3 regions of the Cellulomonas sp. PS-H5 genome follow, and region 2 is predicted to be linked to each of the others. Evidence: riboswitches for the same ligand, from Rfam matches in the RefSeq annotation. Region 2 holds a riboswitch; each other region holds the start of a gene.
What was found. A riboswitch is a leader RNA that binds a small molecule or an ion and turns the genes downstream of it on or off. The one in region 2 is predicted to bind S-adenosylmethionine.
Positions count from the first base shown of each region.

Region 1 (7,083 bases), on a different contig from region 2:
GGTTGTACCAGAGCAGCAGCTGCAGGATCAGCGGCACGGACCGGAATACCCAGGAGTAGGCCCAGGACACCGACTGCAGCAGCGGCGACCGGGACAGCCGCATCAGCGCGAGCACCGTGCCGAGCCCGAAGCCGATCACCGCGGCGACGGCGGTCAGCCGGACGGTGGCCCACACGCCCTCCAGCACGGACGGCCAGGTCAGGTACTGCGCGACGACGTCCCACTCCCACTGCGGGTTGGTGAGCAGCGAGCTGAGCACCATCGCGAGCAGGACGGCCACGCCGGCGGTGGCGACCCAGCGGCCTGGGTGCCGGGCGGGCAGCACGGGCAGGTCGGCGAGCACCTCGGGGCGGTCGACGTCGGGGGCGGCCGGCGGCGCGCCAGGCCCGGCCGCGGGGGCCGTGGTCGCGGCGCTCACCGGGCGAGCCACTTCTCGAACGCGTGCGGGACGAGGTCGCCCGGGTACGCGGCGGGCTCGAACAGCGGGGTGTACCCCGCCGCGAGGTACAGGCCGACCGCCTCCGGCTGCTTCGGGCCGGTCGTCAGGTAGACCCGGGGGTAGCCGGCCGCGGCGGCGCGCGCCTCCAGCTCGGCGAGCACGACCCGGGCCAGCCCGCGGCGGCGGTGCGCCTCGTGGGTCCAGATCCGCTTGAGCTCCGCGGTCGGCACCGCGGGCGCTCCCTCGGCGTCCCGGGCGCGCGGGTCGGCGAGCCGGGCGACGTCGCCGTGCTCCGGCTCCCACCGGCGGCGGAACGCGCCGCCCGCCACCGGCTCGCCGTCCTCCAGCACGAGCACGAGGGCGCCGTGCGGCGGGGCGAACTCCTCGACCCCGTAGTGCTCCAGCTCGTCGCGCAGCTCGGCCGGGGTGAGCAGGCCGGTGTACCGGGTGCTGTACTCGTGCGCCAGGCCGTCGAGCAGCGGCCCGACCAGCGGGTCGTGCAGCCGGGCGTCGCGCACGGCGAGCCGCGCGGGGTCGAGCGGGGCGGGGTCGATCGAGGCCGGGTCGAGCCGCGTGGGGTCGATCGAGGCGGCGTCGAGCCGGGCAGGGTCAAGCGGGGCCGGGTCGAGCCGGGCACGGTCGATCGAGGCGGCGTCGAGCGGGGCCGGGTCGAGCCGGGCAGGGTCCGGCGCGGCCGCGTGGGACGCGCGTGCCCGCAGCGGGGTCGTGGTCATCAGGTCACCTCTCGGTGGGTGCGGGTGCGGGGTGCGGTGGCGGGCGCCGTCAGGGGCGGGGCTGTCAGGTGAGGGCGAACGGCGCGGCGGACCAGAGGGCCTCTGCGAGGGCGAGCCGGCCGGCGCGGGCGTCCGTACGCGCGTCGGCCCGTCCGTCGCCGCGGGCGGCCGTCGCGCGGCGGCGGACCACCGCCGGGTCGCGGTCGGCGGGCTCGTCGCCGTCGCCCGGCCGAAGCCGGAACGCGCCGGCCTGCTGCAGCGCGGGCACGGTGCGCTCGACGAGCGCCGCCAGGTCCGCCTCCACCGAGGTCGGGAGCGCGACGAACCCGTCGACCGCGCCGTCCCGGACGGCGTCGGCGAGCACGGTCGCCAGGTCGGCCCCGGTGCCCGCGACGACCGCGCCGGCGACGCCGAGGTCCGGCCGGTCGACGGAGCGCACCAGGTCCAGCCGCGCGAGGGCGGACTCCCGGTCGTCGGCGAGGGCGACGTCGACGTCGAGCAGCACGCGCACCGCGTCGGCGGGCCGGCCCGCGGCCACGGCGGCGGCGCGCACCCGGGACCGGGCCGCGGCGGCGGCCTCCAGGTCCGGCGCCGTGAGCCGGGCGACGTCGGCGTACCGGCCCGCGAGCGCCTCGGCGGCCGGGCCCGCGACGGGCACCACCACGAGCGGGCGGTCCGCGGCGGCGGTGCCGTCCCCGTCGCCACCGCGAGCGGTGCTGCGAGCGGCCGACCGGCCGCGGACCGCGAACCGGACGCCGTCGTGGTCGACGCGGAACCGGCCGTCCCCGCCGCGGCGCACCGCGCCGGGCTCCCCCGCGTCCCAGGCGGCGAGGACGGCGTCCAGGGCGGCGGCCGCGCGGTCCGCCCACCGCCGCTCGGCTGCGGCAGCGGCAGCGTCTGCGGGAGCCGCCCCGGCAACGTCTGCGGCGGCGGCTCCCGCGGCAGCGACTGCGGCAGCGGCAGCGGCAGTGCCCGCGGCACCGGCTGCGGCAGCGGCAGAGCCCGTGGGAGCAGCAACGCGAGAGGCGGGCCCGGCCCCGAGGGCCCCCGGCTCGGCGAGGTCGGCGCGGCCGCCGGTCGCACCCGGGCCGGACAGCTGCCAGCCCGCCGCACCTCCCGCCGCGTGCTGCACCCCGCGGACGGCGCCCGCGAGGTGGCCCGGCTCGACCTGGTCGTGCGGGACGCCCGCCACCAGCGCGGCGGTCCGGACCAGCGGGGCGACCCGCGCCGCGGCGACGGCGGCGTCGAGCCGGCCGGGCACCTGCCGACGCCCGGGATGCAGCAGCAGGGCGTCGCCGAGCACCACGAGGTCGAGCAGGCCGCGGTCGGCGCGGTGCACCAGGCGGGCGAGCCGCTCGCCGTCGAACGCGCGGGCGGCGACGGCGCCGTGGGCGCCGACCGCGCCGGGCCGGGCGCCGGCGGCGGTCAGGTCGACGCCGAGCAGCGCGCGGCGGCCGGCGCGGGGGGACGAGAAGGGCATGACGGCTCCGTTCGGGGGCGGGTGGTGCGGCGGTCGCGGGCGCGCCGGGGCGCGCCACGGCGACAGGCGGGCGGCGGATGGACGAGCGGGCAGGGCGCCCCGGCTCGCCGAGATAGGACCCCCGCGCCGAGATCGGACCGTGGAAGGTCCTATCTCGACCCGCGCGTCCTATCTCGGCGCGGGTCGGCGCGGGTCGGCGCGGGCCGGGCGGCCCGCTCGCGCGGATCGGCCAGGTCGGCGCGGTGGGCGTCCCGAGACGTGACCGGGCACGGCTCGGGCGCCGCGGGGCCCGGCTCAGGCGCCGGGCGGGGCCGGCGTCAGGCGCCCCGGGCGGGGTGCCGGACCGGCGGCTGCGCCGTCAGCGGCGACAGCGACAGCGGCCGCCGGGCGCGGCGGCGGTGGTCGGCAGGGCGGGTGCCGAGGGCGCCCACGGCGCCTGCACGGTCCGGCTCATGCGTTCTCCTCGTGTGCCCCCGCCCGGTCGGGCGGGTCCGCGTGTTGTCCGTCGCCGGCGGCGGCGGACCTGGTCCTCACCCGGGGCACCCACCCGCGCGGGGGGTTGCCGTCCGACCAGCCGGGGCTTCGCGTCGGAGCTCATGACCACCCGGCCCGTCCCCGGGGCCCGCCCTGCGGCGCACCCCGGTGGCGAGCCGGTGCCCGGAACCTACGAACCGGACCCGGGGGCGTCAACGGCCGGGCCGCCGCGTCTCGCATGCCGGAGCGATGTCACAGGACCAAGGTCCCAGGCGTTCGCACGGTCCCGGATCGTGAGAACTCGCCCCCCGCCGGCGCCGGCGGACCCGGAGCGGTGCTAGACCTCCGCCCCGAGGTCACGAGTCCCAGCGCCAAGCCCCGGCTGGCTGGGCAGCAACCCCACGTCACGGCGGGGTGCTCCGGGAGATGACCTGGCCGTCGGCCGGCACGCGCCGCTCCGCCGCACGGCAACCGTGATCGACCCCCTTTGCGAGGCCACCATGTCGTCCCCGTCCGTCGTCGCCGTCTCCGGGAACCCGCGCGCCGGGTCCCGCACCCTGGGCGCCGCGCGCGCCGCCGCCGAGCGCCTGGCCGCGCTCACGTCGGCCGACCCCGCCGCCGTCGAGGTCGTCGACCTCGCGACGCTCGCCGGCGAGGTGCTCGCCCCGGCGCACCCCGCCGCCGACGCCGCGCTCGCGCGGGTGGCCGCCGCCGACGTCGCGGTCGTCGCGACCCCGGTCTACAAGGCGTCCTACACCGGCCTGCTCAAGGCGTTCCTCGACCTGTACGGCCCGGATGGGCTGGCCGGCGTCGTGGCCGTGCCGCTCGTGGTGTCCGGCAACCCGGCGCACGCGCTCGCCGGCGAGGTGCACCTGCGCCCCGTGCTCGTCGAGCTGGGCGCGGTCGTCCCCGCGCGCACGCTGACCCTGACCGAGGCCCAGCTCGCCGACCTCGACCCCGCGCTGGACGCGTGGCTGGCCCGGGCCGCCGCGCCGCTCCGCCGGGCGCTCGGGCTCGCGCCGGCCGCGGAGCCCGCCGCGTCCGCCGAGCCCGCCGCCGCGCTCGCCGGGGCGACCCGGTGACCGCCGAGCGCACGGACCTGGGCCCGCTCGAGCGGCTGCTCGCCGAGCAGGACGAGCCCCAGCTCGACCCGCAGCAGTTCAAGCGGGTGTTCCGCCGGCACCCCGCCGGGGTCGCCGTGGTCGCGCTGCGGCACGCCGGCCGACCGGTCGGGTTCACCGCGACCTCGGTCATCTCGGTGTCCGCGGCCCCGCCGCTGCTCGCGTTCTCGCTCGCCTCGACGTCGTCCTCCTGGCCCGCCGTGTCCGCGGCACCCACGCTGGCCGTGAGCTTCCTCGCGGACCACCAGGACGACGTGTCCGCGCGGTTCGCCACCAGCAGCCTGGACCGGTTCGCCGCCGGCGGCTGGTCCTCGCTCCCGACGGGCGAGCCCGTGATCGACGGCGCCGTGTCCTGGGTGCGCGCCCGCGTCGTCCAGCGCACGCCGGTCGGCGACTCGTACCTCGTGTCGCTGCGGGCGCTGTCCGCGGGCGGCCCGGACGACGCCGAGCCCGGCGACGGCGCCTCGCCGCTGGTCTACCACGACCGCACCTACCACCGGATCGGCGCGCACACCGCCCTGTGACGCCGCGGCCCCGCCGCACCCGCCCCGATCCCGCCGCTCCCCCGACCCACCGGAGACCCCGTGACCGTCCCCCCGCTCCTCACCGGCCTCGACGTCGACGGCGCCGGCGCGCACCCCGCGGCCGCCGCGCTGTCCGGCCTCGCGCCCGCCGACCTCGTGTCCGGCGCCCGCCTGGCCCGCGCCGTCCGGCACGCCGAGCACGCCGGCCTGACCTTCGTCACCTTCGCCGACGCCGCCCTCGCCGCCGTCCCGGGCGACCCCACCCGGGCCCGCCTCGACGCGGTCACCCGCGCCGCGTTCGTCGCCCGCACCACCACGGCGATCGGCCTGGTGCCCGAGGTGCCCACCACCTACCCCGAGCCGTTCCACGTCGCGACGCAGCTCGCCTCGCTCGACCTGGCCGGGTCCGGCCGCTCCGGCTGGCTGGCCGCGGTGACCCCCGGCGACGCCGCCCCGGCGGCGTACGGTCGCGCGCCGGTCGCCGACCTCGGCCGCGAGGCCCGGGACGTGGTCCAGGTCGTCCGGGACCTGTGGGACTCCTGGGAGGACGACGCGGTGATCCGCGACGTCGCCACCGGCCGCTACGTCGACCGGGACCGGATCCACCGGGTGGACTTCGCCGGGGAGTCGTTCTCCGTCGTGGGCCCGCTCATCACGCCGCGGCCGCCGCAGGGCCAGCCCGTCGTCCTGGCACGGGCCGGGGACGTCGCCGGTCCCGGCAGGGACGGCGAGCGGCTCGTGGACGTCGTGCTGGTCGGCGGTCCCGACGCCGCGGGCGCCCGGGCCGCGGCACAGGCTGCGGCAGACGCCGACCCCGGCGCGCGGGCGGTGGTGGAGGTGCAGGTGGTCCTCGACGCCGGCGGTCGCACGGCCGCGGACCGGCTCGCCGAGCTCGACGCCGCCGGGCTGTGGGCGCCGGGCACCGCGCTGCGCCACGTGGGCACGGCAGCCGGGCTGCACGCGCTGCTGGCCGAGCTCGCGGACGACCCCGCGGTCGCCGGGGTCCGGCTGCTCGCCGCCGCGCTCGACGCCGACCTGCCGGTGCTGGCCCGGGACGTGCTGCCCGCCCTGCGCGCCGACCGGCGGGCCGCCGCCCCGCGCGCGGGCGCCACCCTGCGCGACCACCTGGGCCTCGCGCGGCCCGAGAACCGCTTCGCGGGCGCGGCCCGCGCGACCGCCTGAGGAGCCCGCCGTGACCCAGCACACCGAGCCGAGCGACCACACCGCCGACGACCGGTACCCGATCACCCGCCCCGACGCCGAGGTCCACTTCGGCGTCTTCTTCCAGGGCGTCAACCACACGACGATCTGGTCCGACCCCGAGTCCGGGTCGCAGACCGACTTCGCGTCCTTCGATCGGGTCGCCCGCACCGCGGAGCGCGGCCTGTTCGACGCGTTCTTCCTCGGCGAGGGCCTCCGCCTGCGGGAGAGCCGGGGCCGGCTGCACGACCTCGACGTCGTCGGCCGCCCCGACGCGATCACGCAGCTCGCCGCGCTGGCCGCCGTGACGGAGCGGATCGGCCTGGTCGCCACCCAGAACACCACGTACAACGACCCCGTCGACCTGGCCCGGCGGCTCGCGAGCCTGGACGTGCTGTCCGGCGGGCGGGCCGCCTGGAACGTCGTGACCACCGACAACGCGTGGACCGGCGAGAACTTCCGCCGCGGCGGCTACCTCGACCACGCCCGCCGCTACGACCGCGCCGAGCAGGTCCTCGCGACGGCCCGGCGGATCTGGGACGCGTGGCCGGAGGGCCCCGGCGAGCGGGTCGCGCGCGTCGAGGCGCACGGCGACCTGCTGGACGTGACGATCGACCCCACGACGCCACGCAGCCCGCAGGGGCACCCGGTGATCTTCCAGGCCGGCGACTCGCCGCAGGGCCGGGACTTCGCCGCGCGGTCGGCGGACGTGATCTTCTCCCGGCACGGGTCGGTGCTCGCCGACGCGCTCGCGTTCGCGGCGGACATCCGGGCGCGCGCCGTCGCGGCGGGCCGGCCGGAGGACGACGTGAAGATCTTCCCGGGCACGGCGATCGTCGTCGGCGACACGCCCGCCGAGGCCGAGGAGAAGGCGCGCTGGGTCGCCCGGCAGCAGGTCACGCCCGCCACCGCGCTGCACGTGGTCGGGACCATCTGGGGCGAGGACCTGGGCGGCTACGACCCGGACGGCCCGCTGCCCGCGCACGACCCGGCCGTGGCCGAGCTCGGCGGGGAGGGCGGCTCGTCGACCACCGGCGCCCGTACGCACGAGGTCGCGGCGCGGTGGCGCGCGCTCGCGGAGGCCGAGGGCCTGTCGATCCGCGACCTGGTG
Region 1 covers NZ_JAHVCI010000018.1:39,448-46,530, forward strand. Annotated here, with positions in the region: gene J5O08_RS09405 (amino acid ABC transporter permease) at 1-418, opposite strand, end outside; gene J5O08_RS09410 (GNAT family N-acetyltransferase) at 415-1,173, opposite strand; gene J5O08_RS09415 (LLM class flavin-dependent oxidoreductase) at 1,238-2,653, opposite strand; SAM riboswitch class IV at 3,142-3,255, opposite strand; SAM riboswitch class IV at 3,482-3,585, shown strand; gene J5O08_RS09420 (NAD(P)H-dependent oxidoreductase) at 3,628-4,209, shown strand; gene J5O08_RS09425 (flavin reductase family protein) at 4,206-4,772, shown strand; gene J5O08_RS09430 (LLM class flavin-dependent oxidoreductase) at 4,833-5,954, shown strand; gene J5O08_RS09435 (NtaA/DmoA family FMN-dependent monooxygenase) at 5,965-7,083, shown strand, end outside.
Region 1: linked by a shared signal. The riboswitch ahead of J5O08_RS09415 (LLM class flavin-dependent oxidoreductase) and the one ahead of J5O08_RS02585 (aminotransferase class V-fold PLP-dependent enzyme) in region 2 are both predicted to bind S-adenosylmethionine.

Region 2 (7,083 bases):
CGTAGCCTCGGCGCGTGACGAGGCTCCGGCACTGGGCGCTGCTGGGCGTCGTGCTGCCGCTGTGGCTCGCGGTGGTGCGCGCCGCGGGGGTCCTGGGCTGGCACCTCGGCCTTGCGGACTGGCTCGTGCTCGTGGCCTTCTGGACGGCGATCACCCTGGTGCCGGTCCTGGTGCCCTGCCTCGCCGTCGCGCTGCTGGTCGGGGCCGGCGTGCTGGCCGTGGGCCGGCGTCTGCCGCCACCCGGGTCCCGGGCCCGTACGGTCGTCGTGGCGGCGGGCACGCTCGCGGTCGCCGCCGTGGCGACCGTCGCCGGGGCGTGGCCGCAGGTGGTGTTCGCGGCGCCGTTCGAGCAGGTCCCCGTCGCGCGGGCGGTGGCCGCCGCGGTAGCCTCCGGCGCGCCGCTGGTGGCGGCCGCGGTCGTCGCGTGGCGGCGCAGCGACCGCATCACGCCGCTGCCCCCGCTGCCGAGCCCGTGGGAGGACGACCCGGCGACGTGACCGCCGTCGGGCCGCCCTCGCCGTCAGCCGCCCAGCGTGCCCAGGGCCCGCTCCAGGTCGTCGGCCAGGTCGTCGACGTCCTCCAGCCCCACGGACAGCCGTACCGTCGACTCCGCGATGCCGACCGCCGCGCGCCCGTCCGGGCCGAGCTTGCGGTGCGTCGTCGTCGCCGGGTGGGTGACCAGCGACTTCGCGTCGCCGAGGTTGTTCGAGATGTCCACGACCCGCAGCGCGTCCAGCACGCCGAACGTCAGCGCCTTGGCCTCCGCGGGCGTCGACCCCTCCGGCACCCGCAGGTCGAGCGTCACCACCGTGCCGCCGCCCGACTGCTGCGCGAGCGCGAGGGCGTGCTGCGGGTGCGACGGCAGGTACGGGTACCGGACCTGCGCGATCGCCGGATGCCCCTCCAGCCGGGTCGCGAGCTCCAGCGCGGACGCCGTCTGGTGCCGGACGCGCAGCGACAGCGTCTCCAGGCCCTTGAGCAGCACCCACGCGTTGAACGCCGACAGCGACGGCCCGGTGTTCCGGATCAGCGTCTGCACCGGCCCGTGCACGAACGCGTCGGTGCCGAGGATGGCCCCGCCGAGCACCCGTCCCTGGCCGTCGATGTGCTTGGTCGCCGAGTACACGACCACGTCGGCGCCGAAGTCGAGCGGCCGGGACAGCACGGGCGTCGCGAACACGTTGTCCACGACGACGACCGCGCCCGCGGCGTGCGCGAGCCGGCTGACCGTGGCGATGTCGACCAGGTCCTGCATCGGGTTGGACGGCGTCTCGAAGAACACCACGTCCGCGGGCGTCGACAGGGCCTCCTCCCACTGCGCGGGCACGTGGCCGTCGACGTAGTCGGTGCGCACGCCCCACTTCGCGAGGATCTCGTCGAAGATCACCACCGACGACCCGAACAGCGCGCGCGCCGCGACGACCCGCGAGCCCGACCGGACGAGCGCGGCGAGCGCGGTGAACACCGCCGACATGCCGGACGCCGTGGCGTAGCAGGCCTCGGCGCCCTCGAGCAGCCGGAGCCGCTCCTCGAACGTCGACACCGTCGGGTTGCCGTACCGCGAGTACAGGAACCGGTCGGCCTCGCCCGCGAACGCCGCCTCGGCGTCGGCGGCGCGCGAGTAGACGTAGCCCTGCGTGAGGAACAGCGCCTCGGACGTCTCCTGGAACGGCGTGCGGACGTGGCCGCCGCGCACGGCGAGCGTGTCCGGGCGCAGGGACTCCCGGGGGAGCCGCTCGTCCCGCCAGTCCGCCGGTCCGGGACCCGCGCTCACGCCTCCCGCCACGGCAGGCCCGCCGCGCGCCAGCCCTGGTGGCCCCGGCGGCCGTCGGGGCCGACGTCGCCCTCGAAACCGGTGAGCACGTTGTACGCCGGGCCGAGGCCCGCGGCGGTCGCGGTGACCGCGGCGGCGACGGAGCGCACGCCCGACCGGCACAGGAACACCACGGGGCGCGGGTCGTCGGCGGTCACGCCGGCGGCGGCCAGGCCGTCGAGGAACGCCGGGTTGGGCCGGCCGAACGCGTCGGTCCACTCGACGAACGCCGTGCGGCCCTCGCCGGCGTCGGCGGTGTCCGGGACGCCGATGGTCTGCCACTCGCCCTCGGTGCGGACGTCCACGAGGACGGCGCGCTCGTCGGTCAGCAGCAGGTCCCAGGCCTCCTGCGGGGTGAGGTCACCCGCGTACGGCGCGGTCACAGCGGGCGCACCGGGTTGCCGGGGGCGGCCGCGGCGGGCAGCACGACGGCCTGGGCGACGATCACCCGCTCCCCGTCGAAGGTGGCGGCAGGCCCGCCGTGGAGCTCGTAGCCCTCGGCCAGGGCGGCGCTGACCCGCTCGCAGAACGAGCGGTCGTCGGGCCCCGTCAGCAGGCGGTAGCGCAGGCGGTCGTCGGTGTCGGTCATGCCTCTCCTCCATCGGATCTGGCGGAAGCACCCTCGGCCGGCCCCGGTGGGGGTCCGCGGGTTGCTGCGGCGTCGACGAGCCAGATCTCTCGGCCGCTCTGGATGGTGCGGCGATGCTACGCCATCGCCCGGACCAGGATGACCGCCCGGCCGCGCCCGGGTGAACCCGTGTCGCACCGTGGACCACGGTTGACACCTGCGCGCGGCCCGCCTCATCCTCGGACGAGGTCATGAGCGCCAGCGCGAAGCCCCGGCTCGCTGGCCGGCAACCCTCCCTCCGCGGCGGGGTGCCCCGGGTGACGACCTGGCCGTCCACCGACCGGTGGCCGGCAAGCGCGGGGTCGCCCGGTCGGCGACCGGGCCCCCACCGATCCGCTCGGGGGTAGTCCCATGTCCGTCACCGCCACCACCTCGTGTGCCGAGGCCGCCCTGCTGCCCGTCGTCGGCGGGGACACGCGCGTCCCGCTGGTCGACGGCCGGTCCGTGCCGTACGCGAACCTCGACTACGCCGCGTCCGCGCCGGCGCTCGAGTCCGTGGCCGCCCGCGTCGTCGAGGTGCTGCCGCTGTACGCGTCGGTGCACCGCGGCGCCGGCTACCTGTCCCAGGTGTCGACGGCGCTGTACGAGGCGTCCCGCGCCACGGTCGCCCGGTTCGTGGGCGCGCGCCCCGACGACGTCGCGGTCATCACCCGGAACACGACCGACGCCCTGAACCTGCTGGCCGGCTGCGTCCCCGACGGCGGCCGGGTGCTCGTCCTGGACGTCGAGCACCACGCGAACCTGCTGCCGTGGGTCCGGTCGGTCCGCGGCTCCGGCCGCACGGCGACGATCCTGCCGTCGGCGCCGACCGTGGCCGAGACGCTGACGGCGCTGCGCACCGAGCTCGCCCGCCAGCCGTACGCGCTCGTCACGCTGACCGGGGCGTCGAACGTCACGGGCGAGGCGCTGCCGATCGCCTCGGTGGTCGCCCTCGCGCAGGAGGCCGGCGCCCGCGTCGCCGTCGACGGCGCGCAGCTCGTGCCGCACCGGGCGTTCTCGCTCGCGGCCAGCGGCGTCGACTACGTCGCCTTCTCCGGGCACAAGACCTACGCGCCGTTCGGCGCGGGCGCCCTGGTGGGCCGGCGCGACTGGCTCGACGCCGGCACGCCGTACCTGGCCGGCGGCGGCGCCGTCCGCGACGTGCGCACCGACCGGACGCTGTGGCAGCCGGCGCCCGCGCGGCACGAGGGCGGGTCGCCCAACGTGCTCGGCGCCGTCGCGCTGGCCGAGGCGTGCGACGCCCTCGCCGCCCTGCCTGCCGGGGCCCTGGTCGAGCACGAGCGCACGCTGCGCGAGCGCCTGGTCGACGGGCTGGCGGCGATCCCGGGGGCCCGGGTGCTGCGGCTGTGGTCCGACTCGACGGACCCGGTCGGCGTGGTCGCGTTCACGCTCGGCGACCACGACTCCGGCCTCGTGGCCGCCTACCTGTCCGCCGAGCACGGCATCGGCGTCCGGGACGGCCGGTTCTGCGCCCACCCGCTGCTGGCCCGGGTCGGCGTGACGGGCGGGGCGATCCGCGCCTCCGTCGGGGTCGGGACGACCACGGAGACGGTCGACCGGCTGCTCGCCGGGCTGCACGCGTACGTCACCGAGGGTCCCGCGGCGTCCTACGAGGTCGTCGACGACTGCTGGACGGTGGCGGACGACACCCGGCCCCGGCCCGCCGTGACCGGCATCGACGCGATCGCGGCGACCGCCGCGGCGGCCTGCGGGCCGGCCGTCGAGGACTGAGACCCCGGCGCCGGGCGGCCCGCGCAGGGGGCGGGTCGTCGGCGCCGGTTTCGGGGTTCCTCCGAGCCGGGACCCCGTGGTGCACTGACCGCGGGGTGCCGGGAGGACGGAGCGGTGAGCGAGGTCGTGGAGACGCCGTACGCGGCGCTGGACCGGGCGCGGGCCCGTCGGCGCCGGAGGTGGCGCCGGGTCGGGCTGGTGACGGCGATGGCGGTGCTCGTGGTCGGCGCGGGCGCCGCGGCCGTCGGATACCCCCGGTGGCAGGCGTGGGATCAGCGCGAGCAGCGCCTCGTCGACGCGGGCGTCGCCGACCAGCAGAGTGCCTGGTCGGAGATCGGCGACGCGCTCCGGTCGGGGCGGGAGGTGCTGCTGGACGCGGGGGCGCGGACCGACGACCACGCGGCGCGGGACGCGCTCGCCGGCCTGCTGGAGGAGGCGACCACCCTGGACGCGATGACGATCCCGGTCAACGGGTCGCGAGCGGAGCAGGGGGCCGAGGCGCACGCGCGCGCGGCGGTCGTGCGCGAGCACGCGGCCCGGATCCGCGCGGCCGCAGCCGCGCTCTCGGCGTCGGTCGGGCCCGCGGGATGACGGCGTGCCGGCGCGGCATCACCGCACCGCGACCCCGAGGTGCGCCGCCAGCGCGCCCGCCAGGTCGAGCAGCTGTGCCTGGCTGATCGTCGCGCCCTTCAGGCCGGCGGTGCCGTCGATGCCCGCGAGCTCCGCGCCGCGCAGGTCGACGTCCTTCAGCTGCGCCCGGGTCAGGTCCAGCCGCCCGACCCGGCAGTCCTCCAGCCGGACCCGCGCCGCACGGACGCCCGCGAGGTCGAGGTCGCCGATGGTGCAGCCGACCAGGCGGACGTCCTGCAGCCGGGCGTCGCGCAGGTTGAGGTAGTCGATCTTGCCGCCCTCGACCGTCACCCGGTCCCAGGAGCCGCCGAACGCCTCGAGCGCGCCGAGCCGGCAGCCCTCGAGCGTGACGTCGCGCCACGTGCCCGAGCGCGCGCGGAGCATCCCCGCCCGGCACTCGGCGAGCGTGGTGTCGACGAGGTGGGCGTGGTCGAGCTCCGCCCCGTCCAGGTCGCACCCCCGGAGCAGGCACTCGATGAACCGGGCGCTCTCCGCGTCGGCGCCGGCGAGGTCGAGGCCGTCGAGCAGGAGGCGGTCGTAGTCGCCCTCGGGCTCGACAGGGCCGGGGTACGGGTCGAGGAGGTCGGTGCGCGGGGCGGGCATGGGTCCAGCCTCGCACCCCGAACCCGGGCTGTGGACGACGGTCGATCGGGGTCCCGGGGCCTCTAGCGTGGTCGGCATGGCGGCGGGAGCGGCGGTGACGCAGGCGGCGCCGGCGCTCGGGACGGCCGAGTGGCTGGCGGAGTTCCTGCTGTCCCCGGGGCCGGCGGCGCTGGCGGCCGTGCTCGCCGCGGTGCTGGGTCTTGCCGCGGCGCAGGCACGGATCCGCGCCGACCGGGCAGCGGCTGTGGCGACGAGGAGGCACACCGCGTGGCTCGCGTCACGGGAACGCGAGGGCCAGGAGCGGGACCGTCGCCGGGCGCAGTGGTGGGAGTCGTACACCTGGGTGGTGGAGCGCCTGGACGGCACCGAGGACGAGGCCCTCGGCCCGGTGCTCAAGGCGCTGGCCGCGGCCGCAGATGACCCTGTGCGGTCGGCGCTCGCGACAGTAACGTGGGAGCAGATCACCGAGCCGGAGGGAGCGGGACGATGACCCCCGACCAGCAGCGGTCGAGCAGCGGCGGCCGCCGCCCGGTGAGCCCGGAGTTCGCCGCGGAGGCACGCGAGTACGTCCGGCGGCTGTCGGAGGGCGGCGACCTGTGGCAGCAGGCCGTGGACCGTGACCGCGAGCGACGCGAGCGGCTGGAGGAGGCGACTCGGCACGAGATGGAGATGGAGCGGTTCTGGACCGCCGAGTACGAGCGCCTCACCCGCGGCGGCCCGATCCGGCGGATGCTCCGCGCCCTGTTCACCTAGGCACCCCGCACCCGCCGGACCGCGCCGGCCTCACCCTCGCCCCCGCACCTCCGCCGTCAGGTGCGGCTTCCGGCGCTTCGCGTCCCACGCCGTCACCGACCACGCCGCGTTCCCCGTCGCCGCGACCCGTACCACCGGCGTCGACGGCAGCAGGACCGGCGACGCGAACTCCACGTCCCAGTCGTACGCCTCCCCGCGCCGGGCGCCGACCGCGGCGAGCGCCCGCGCGGCGGTGAGCATCCCGTGCGCGATGGCCCGCGGGAACCCGAGCGCCCGCGCGGTCAGCGGGTGCAGGTGGATGGGGTTGGCGTCGCCCGACACGGCGGCGTACCGGCGGCCCGCCCCGGCGTCGAACGCCCACCGACCGGTGGGCACGGGCGCGACGAACTCCGGGCGGGCGCCGTCCTCCGGCTCCGGCCCGGGCACCCGGACCCCCGGCGCCAGGTAGGTCGACACCCCGCGCCAGGCCGGCGGCTCGTCGGCGGCGGCGCCCGCGCGGCGCACCTCGGCGACCAGCTCGACCTGCGCGCCCTTGCGGTGCGGCCGCAGGTCCTCCGCCCAGGACCGGATGTCCAGGGTGTCCCCGACCCGCAGCGGCGAGCGCTGCTCGACCCGGTTGGCGAGGTGCACGATGCCGAGCGGCGGCATCGGGAAGTCCGGCCGGACGATCAGGGCGATGCCGACCGGGAACGCGAGGACGTGCACGAAGCCCGCGGGCAGCACGTCCGTCGCAGGCTCGCCGACGAGGTGCTGGTAGGCGGTGAGCCGCGCCGGGTCGGGGACGACGCCGCCGAGCCGGTGCTCGACGGGCGGCAGCGCCGGGGCGGTGCGCGGGCTCTCGGCGTCCGGACCTCCGGGGATTCCCGGCACCCCGCCCAGCACCCGTCGCACCGGCCCGCCGACCGCCGCGCGCCCCGAGGCCAGC
Region 2 covers NZ_JAHVCI010000003.1:40,907-47,989, forward strand. Annotated here, with positions in the region: gene J5O08_RS02565 (hypothetical protein) at 15-497, shown strand; gene J5O08_RS02570 (O-succinylhomoserine sulfhydrylase) at 521-1,774, opposite strand; gene J5O08_RS02575 (rhodanese-like domain-containing protein) at 1,771-2,196, opposite strand; gene J5O08_RS02580 (DUF1737 domain-containing protein) at 2,193-2,402, opposite strand; SAM riboswitch class I at 2,409-2,511, opposite strand; SAM riboswitch class IV at 2,629-2,744, shown strand; gene J5O08_RS02585 (aminotransferase class V-fold PLP-dependent enzyme) at 2,793-4,172, shown strand; gene J5O08_RS02590 (hypothetical protein) at 4,287-4,763, shown strand; gene J5O08_RS02595 (pentapeptide repeat-containing protein) at 4,782-5,405, opposite strand; gene J5O08_RS02600 (hypothetical protein) at 5,482-5,895, shown strand; gene J5O08_RS02605 (hypothetical protein) at 5,892-6,158, shown strand; gene J5O08_RS02610 (MaoC/PaaZ C-terminal domain-containing protein) at 6,189-7,083, opposite strand, start outside.

Region 3 (7,083 bases), on a different contig from region 2:
GTGGAGCCGGGCGAGTCCCCCGAGGACGCCGTGCACCGGGAGATCCGCGAGGAGCTGGGCGTCGCCGTCGAGCTCGGCGCGGAGCTCGCCGGACCCGACGACGGCGCCTGGTGGCTCAGCGAGCGGTACGTGATGCGGCTCTGGCTGGCCCGCGTGACCGCCGGCGAGCCGCGGCCCCTGGTCGAGCACGACGACCTGCGCTGGCTGCCGCGCGGGCAGTGGCTCACGGTGCCCTGGTTGGACGCGGACGTGCGGATCGTGGAGGCGCTGGCGGCGGCGACGGACCCGGCGGGCGTCGCTCGGCGCCCGGCCTGACCTGCGAGTTCGTCCGTCAGCGAACACGACCCCGCCCGATCTGGCACTCGCACCTCTCGAGTGCTAGAACATTTCTCGTAGCCCTCCTGGCGCGGCAGCGCCGGGGCAGCAGCGGTCCCGGACCGTCCGGACCGCCGTGACGCTTCGAGGAGGTGACGGGCTGTGGCTACGCGATTCGACCCGTTCCAGGAGATGGACCGGCTGATGAACCAGGTCCTCGGCCAGCAGCGCGCGTCGGCGACCATGCCGATGGACCTGTTCCGCTCGGGCGACCACTACGTCCTGAGCGTCGACCTGCCGGGGGCGGACCCCGGTTCGATCGACGTGAACGTCGACGACCGCACTCTCACGATCCGCGCGCAGCGCACCGCGCGCACGGAGGACGGGGTGCAGTGGCTCGCCAAGGAGCGCCCGGTCGGGACCTACGCGCGCCAGCTCACCGTCGGCCGCGGGCTCGACCTGGACGCCATCACCGCGTCGTACGCGGACGGCGTGCTCAGCCTGACCATCCCCGTGGCCGAGGAGGCCAAGCCGCGCCGCATCGAGGTCACCACCGGTGGGACGCCGGCGACCATCGAGGCGGGCGCCGACGCCGCTCCGCAGGAGCGTGCGAGCGCCTGACCGCGCGACGCGGCTCGCACGACGACCGCCCCGGCCCCCCGCGTGGGGGACCGGGGCGGTCGCGCGTCCGGGTCGCGCCGGGCCGGCGGCGCGTCAGGCCGTCGGCACCGCCAGCGACGCGCGCACCGTCCGGGTGGCGGCCAGGACGTGCTGGAGCGACGGGGTGACCTCGGCGTACCGGCGGGTCTTGAGGCCGCAGTCCGGGTTCACCCAGAGCTGCGCCGGGTCGACGACCCGCACCGCCTCGGTGAGCAGCTCGGTCACCTCGGCCTCGCTCGGCACGCGTGGCGAGTGGATGTCGTACACGCCCGGGCCGATGCCGCGGGGGTAGCCCTCGGAGGCGATGTCGCCGAGGATCTCCATCTTCGACCGGGCCGCCTCGATCGACGTCACGTCGGCGTCCAGGCCGTCGATCGCCCCGAAGATCTCGCCGAACTCCGAGTAGCAGAGGTGGGTGTGGATCTGGGTGTCGGGGCGCACGCCCGAGGTCGCGAGCCGGAACGAGCGCACCGACCAGTCGAGGTAGGCGTCGTGGTCGGCGGCGCGCAGCGGCAGCAGCTCGCGCAGCGCGGGCTCGTCGACCTGGACGATCGCGGTCCCGGCAGCCTCCAGGTCGGCGATCTCGTCGCGCAGGGCGAGCGCCACCTGGTTCGCGGTGTCGGCCAGCGGCTGGTCGTCGCGGACGAAGGACCACGCCAGGATCGTCACGGGGCCGGTCAGCATGCCCTTCACCGGCTTGGCGGTGAGGGACTGCGTGTACGTCGTCCACGGCACCGTGATCGGTGCCGGCCGGGACACGTCGCCCCACAGGATCGACGGGCGGGTGCAGCGCGAGCCGTAGGACTGGACCCAGCCGTTCGCGGTCACCGCGAACCCGTCCAGGTTCTCGGCGAAGTACTGCACCATGTCGTTGCGCTCGGGCTCGCCGTGCACGAGCACGTCGAGGCCGAACTCCTCCTGCAGCTCGACGACCCGGCGGATCTCCGCCTTCATCTCGTCCTCGTACTGCGCGGCGGTGAGCTCGCCCCGGCCGAACGCGGCGCGGGCCACGCGGATCTCCGGCGTCTGCGGGAACGAGCCGATCGTCGTGGTCGGCAGGGCGGGGAGCTGCAGGCGCTCGGCCTGCGCCACCCGGCGCCCCTCGAAGTCGCCGCGGTGGAACGCGTCGGCCGGCAGCCCGGTGAGCCGCTCCCGCACCTCCGGCCGCACGACCCCCGGCGCCGCGGCGCGGGACCGGCGCGCGTCGGCGGCGGCGAGCAGCTCGGCGTGCACCGCCTCGCGGCCCTCGGTCAGCCCGGTCGCCAGGGTGACCACCTCGGCGACCTTCTGGTCCGCGAACGCGAGCCAGGAGCGCAGCGTCGGGTCGAGCTGCGGCTCGTCCTCGACGTCGTGCGGGACGTGGAACAGCGACGTCGACGTGGCGACGGCGACCTGCCGGGCGCCGAGGCCCTCGAGCGACTCGAGCGAGCCGAGCGCGGCGTCGAGGTCCGCGCGCCAGATGTTGTGGCCGTCGACCACGCCGCCGACGAGCACCTTCGACTCCAGGCCCTCGACGGGGCCGGCGGGCAGCGCGCCGCGGACCAGGTCGAGCGCGAGGCCCTCGACCTCCGTGGCCGCCAGCACCGGCAGCGCGTCCTGGAGGTCGCCGTACGGCGCGGCCACGAGGATGGCCGGGCGCTCGGCGGCGGGCAGGTCGGTCGCCAGGGCGCGGTACGCCTCGGCGGCCGCCGCGAGCAGCCGGTCGGCCGGGACGCCGGTCGAGTCGGAGACCAGGGCGGGCTCGTCCAGCTGCACCCAGGTGGCGCCGGCGCGGGCGAGGTCGCGGAGCAGCGCGGCGTACACCGGCAGCACGTCGGCGAGCCGGTCGATCGGCAGGAAGTCCTCCGGCGAGCCCTCGGCGGCCTTGGCGAGCGCCAGGAACGTCACCGGGCCGACCAGCACCGGGCGGGTGAGCACGCCGTCCGCGAGGCCCTCCGCGAGCTCGCGCACCGGGCGGTCGCTGGCGTACCGGAACGGCGTCGCGGGGCCGATCTCCGGGACGAGGTAGTGGTAGTTCGAGTCGAACCACTTCGTCATCTCGAGCGGCAGGTCGTCGCCGCGGCCGCGGGCCACGGTCGAGTACCCCGCGAGGTCGAGGCCGCCGTCGGCGGCGAGCAGGTCGGCGAACCGCTCGGGCACGGCGCCGAGGACCGCGGCCGCGTCGAGCACGTGGTCGTAGAACGAGAAGGCGCTCGGGATCGCGGGCAGCCGGGTGTCCAGGCCGAGCTCGGCCAGGCGGGTGCGGGTCCGGCGGCGCAGGTCGGCGGCGGTGGCCTCGACCTCCTCGGCGCTCGCGCGGCCGGCCCAGAACGCCTCGAGGGCCTTCTTCAGCTCGCGGCGCGGGCCGATCCGGGGGTAGCCCAGGACGGTGCCGGCGGGGAACGGGTGAGTCAGGTCGGTCATCTCTCGCCTCAGCTGGTGGGAACGGGGGTCGGGGTGGTCGTGGGGGCGGCCGCGGCGGCCGCCGGCTCGGGGGGGACGCGCAGGTGCGCCCGCGGGGCGTCGCCGCCGAGGCCCGCGCCGTCGAGCAGGTCCAGCGCGGGGCCGTGGGCGTTGAACGTGTAGAGGTGCACGCCGGGCGCGCCGCCGTCGAGGACGGCGTTCACCAGGTCGACGCCCAGCCGCGTGCCCAGGCGGTGCCGCGCCGCGACCTCCGCCGGGTCGTCGGCGTCGAACGCGTCGAGCCGCGCGAGCAGTGTCTTCGGGACGGGCACGCCGGTCAGCTGCGCCACGCGGCGGAGCCGGGCCGGGTCGGTGGTGGGGATCACGCCCGGGAGGATGGGGATCGTGACGCCCGCGTCGCGCGCCAGGGCCACGAGCTCGAGGTACGACCCGGCGTCGTAGAACACCTGGGTGATCGCGAAGTCCGCGCCGGCGCGCTGCTTGGCGAGCAGGGCCGCGACGTCCTGCTCCCGGGTGCTGCCGGCCCCCGCGTTGCCGCGCGGGAACGCCGCCACGGCGACGGACAGCGGCCGGGTGGCGGCGCGCACCGCCTGCGCCGGGCTGCCCGCGCACCGCCGCCGCTCGACGTCCCGCAGCAGCTCCACGAGGGCGCTCGCGGTCGGCAGGCCCTCGGGGTGCGGCTCCCAGGACCGGTCGGCGGGCGGGTCCCCGCGCAGGGCCAGGAACGACCGCACGCCCTCGTCGAGGAACTCCTCGATCGTCGCCGCGAGGTCCTCGCGCGAGCTGGCGACGCAGGTGAGGTGCGCGATCGGGGTCAGCGAGGTCTCGCGCAGCAGCCGCCGGACGAGCTGCCGGGTCGTGGTGCGGGTGCTGCCCGAGGCGCCGTACGTGACGGAGACGAAGTCGGGGCGGGCCGCGGCGAGCTGCTGCACCGTCGACCACAGCCGGGGCGCGGCGTCCGGGTTCCGCGGCGGGAACAGCTCGAACGACACGGTCGGGCGGTCCACGGCCCCGAGGCCGTCCGGCACGGCGGTGCCCGCGAGGTGCGCAGGGACGTCGTGACTGCTCATCGTCAGCTCCATCGAACCTGGCGGAAGCACCCGCACCCTCGGTGAGGAGGGGGGTTGCTGCGACGTCGACGAGCCAGGTCTCTCGGTCGCTCTGGATGGGTGCCGCCACACTAGGCCCGGCGGCCGTCGCCGTCCACTGCCCCTGACGCGTCATCTTTCGGTGACGGGGCTCACACCCCCGGGTCCGGGGCCGCGCCCGTGGCCGGGCGGGCGCGACGGCGCCGTGCCAGGCTGCGTGGGATGACCGACCTGCGCACCGTCCCGCTGCCCGACCGCCGGATCGACGCCCGGGCCCTGGTGCCGCGGGACGCGCCCGAGGCCGTGGTCCTCGGCGAGGTCCGCGCGCGCCTGGGGGAGCGGCCCGTGCACGACGCGCGGGACGACTCGGTCGTCTGGGTCGACATCGACGCGTGCAGCGTGCACCGCTGGGCCGAGGGCGACCACGCGCGCGACGCCGTGGTCAGCGTGCCGTCCCCGGTCTCGCTCGCCTGGCCGTCCGCCGCGGGCGGGCTGCTGCTCGCGACCGCGGACGGCCTCGGCGTGCACGACGGCACGACCCTCGGTCCGCTGACCCGGCCGGCGGACATGCCGCGCGACTACCGGTTCAACGACGGCGGCGTCGACCGAGCCGGCCGGCTGTGGGTCGCGACGATGCCGCGGGACGGCTCGCCGGGCGACGGCACCGTGTACCGCGTGGTCGCCGGGGACGGCGGCCTCGAGGTCGACGCGGTGCTCACCGGGGTGGGGGTCGGCAACGGGCTCCAGTGGAGCCCGGACGGCGCGACGCTCTACGTCACGGACACCAGCGCCGCGACCGTGTACCGGCTGCCGTACGACGCGGCCACCGGTGCGGCCGGCGCACCCGAGCCGTTCCTGTCGTTCGACCCGGACGGGCCGCAGCCCGACGGCACGACGGTCGACGGGGAGGGCTGCCTGTGGGTCGCGCTGTACGGCGGGGGCGCGGTGCTGCGGTTCGCGCCGGACGCGACCCCGCTCGGCGCGGTCCGCGTGCCCACGGCGCAGGTGACCTGCCTGGGATTCGGGGCGCCGGGCTCGGGGCGGGCGTACGTGACGACCGCCCACGCGGACGGGGACCCGGTGGCGGGGGCGGTGTTCGGCGCGGACGTGGCGGTGGAGGGGCTGCCCGTGCGGGCGTTCGGGGAGGGCTGACGACGGGTCGGGCGGCCGCCGCGAGGTAGCCGGTCCGTCAACCCGCGAGGAGCTGGTGGGCGCGCTGGTGCGACACGCCCAGGACGGTCCCGACGTCGCGGACGGAGAGCCCGGCGTCGCGCAGCACCCGGGCTGCCGCGCGCGACTCGACGGCGGCCTCGCGGTTCGCGCGGTGCGCCTCCGCGCGCAGGCGTTCGGCGGCGCGGACGTGCGCGCCCACCTCGTCGGGGACGGCCGGCCGCAGGTCGACCTCGACGTCGGAGGGGTCGACCTGCGCGACGAAGGCGATCGCCTCGCGCATGGCGGTCGCTGCCTGGTCCAGGCGAGCCACCTCGGAGATGGCCCCGGGGTGCTCGACGCACTGGAGGACCCACCAGCGACGCCCGCGCTCGGCCGTGACCGTGTACCGGGTCACCGCCACCACCCCTTCCCGAGCACCGACGCGAACTGGTCGAAGAACTTCCGAGCCGTGACGTCGTCGATCTCGGAGTGCCGGCCGAGCGTCGAGCGCACGCCCCCGACCACGACGCCCGTGTGGTTCGTGAGCTCGACGACCTCGTACGGCACACCCGCGTCGCGGGCGGCTCGCCGGACCCGGCGCAGCACCGCAGTCCGTTTCACGAGCGTAGTCCTGTGCGGGATAGACACTCAAGGCAATGTCCCACTAGCAGCGTCCCGGCGGTCGGTGGCGGGCCGGAGCGTCAGCCCGCGGCGCGCGCCAGGACGACGGGGCAGTCCGCCAGGTGGTCGTCGACGATCCCGCACGCCTGCATGGCCGCGTACGCCGTCGTCGGCCCGACGAACCGGAACCCGTGCCGCTTGAGCTCCTTCGCCAGGGCCGCGGACTCCGGCGTGGTCGCCGGGACGTCCGCGAACGTGCGCGGGCGCGGGCGGGTGCCGGCGGCCAGGGGCGCCGCCGACCAGAACAGCTCGTCGAGGCTGAACCCGCGGCCGTGCAGCTCGAGCAGGGCGCGGGCGTTGGCGACGGCCGCCGTGATCTTGGCGCGGTTCCGGATGATCCCGGTGTCCGCCATGAGCCGCTCGACGTCGTGCTCGTCGAACCCCGCCACGACGGCCGGGTCGAACCCCGCGAACGCCTCGCGGAACCCCTCGCGGCGGCGGAGGATCGTGATCCACGCCAGGCCGGACTGGAACGCCTCGAGGGTGAGGCGCTCGTACAGCTCGCGCTCGCCGTGCACGGGCACGCCCCACTCCTCGTCGTGGTAGCGCTCGTAGAGCGGGTCGCCGTCGCCGAAGCAGCGGCGGCCCGCGGGGGCGGGGAGGGTGTCGGGGGCGTCGCTGCTCGTCATGCCGCCACTCTGCCGCACCGGTGCGACACCCGGTCGCCGCCCTCCACAGCCCGCACCGCGTGCGTGCCCTGGGGGCGACGGCACCAGCGCGTCCATCATGCGGTCACGACTTGTCTGACACGTGAGACGGCGTAAGGTCGCCCGAGCGCTGGAGC
Region 3 covers NZ_JAHVCI010000017.1:62,504-69,586, forward strand. Annotated here, with positions in the region: gene J5O08_RS09185 ((deoxy)nucleoside triphosphate pyrophosphohydrolase) at 1-315, shown strand, start outside; gene J5O08_RS09190 (Hsp20/alpha crystallin family protein) at 478-936, shown strand; gene metE (5-methyltetrahydropteroyltriglutamate--homocysteine S-methyltransferase) at 1,030-3,378, opposite strand; gene J5O08_RS09200 (methylenetetrahydrofolate reductase) at 3,387-4,448, opposite strand; SAM riboswitch class I at 4,442-4,550, opposite strand; gene J5O08_RS09205 (SMP-30/gluconolactonase/LRE family protein) at 4,689-5,618, shown strand; gene J5O08_RS09210 (hypothetical protein) at 5,656-6,033, opposite strand; gene J5O08_RS09215 (ribonuclease PH) at 6,030-6,239, opposite strand; gene J5O08_RS09220 (DNA-3-methyladenine glycosylase I) at 6,320-6,928, opposite strand.
Region 3: linked by a shared signal. The riboswitch ahead of J5O08_RS09200 (methylenetetrahydrofolate reductase) and the one ahead of J5O08_RS02585 (aminotransferase class V-fold PLP-dependent enzyme) in region 2 are both predicted to bind S-adenosylmethionine.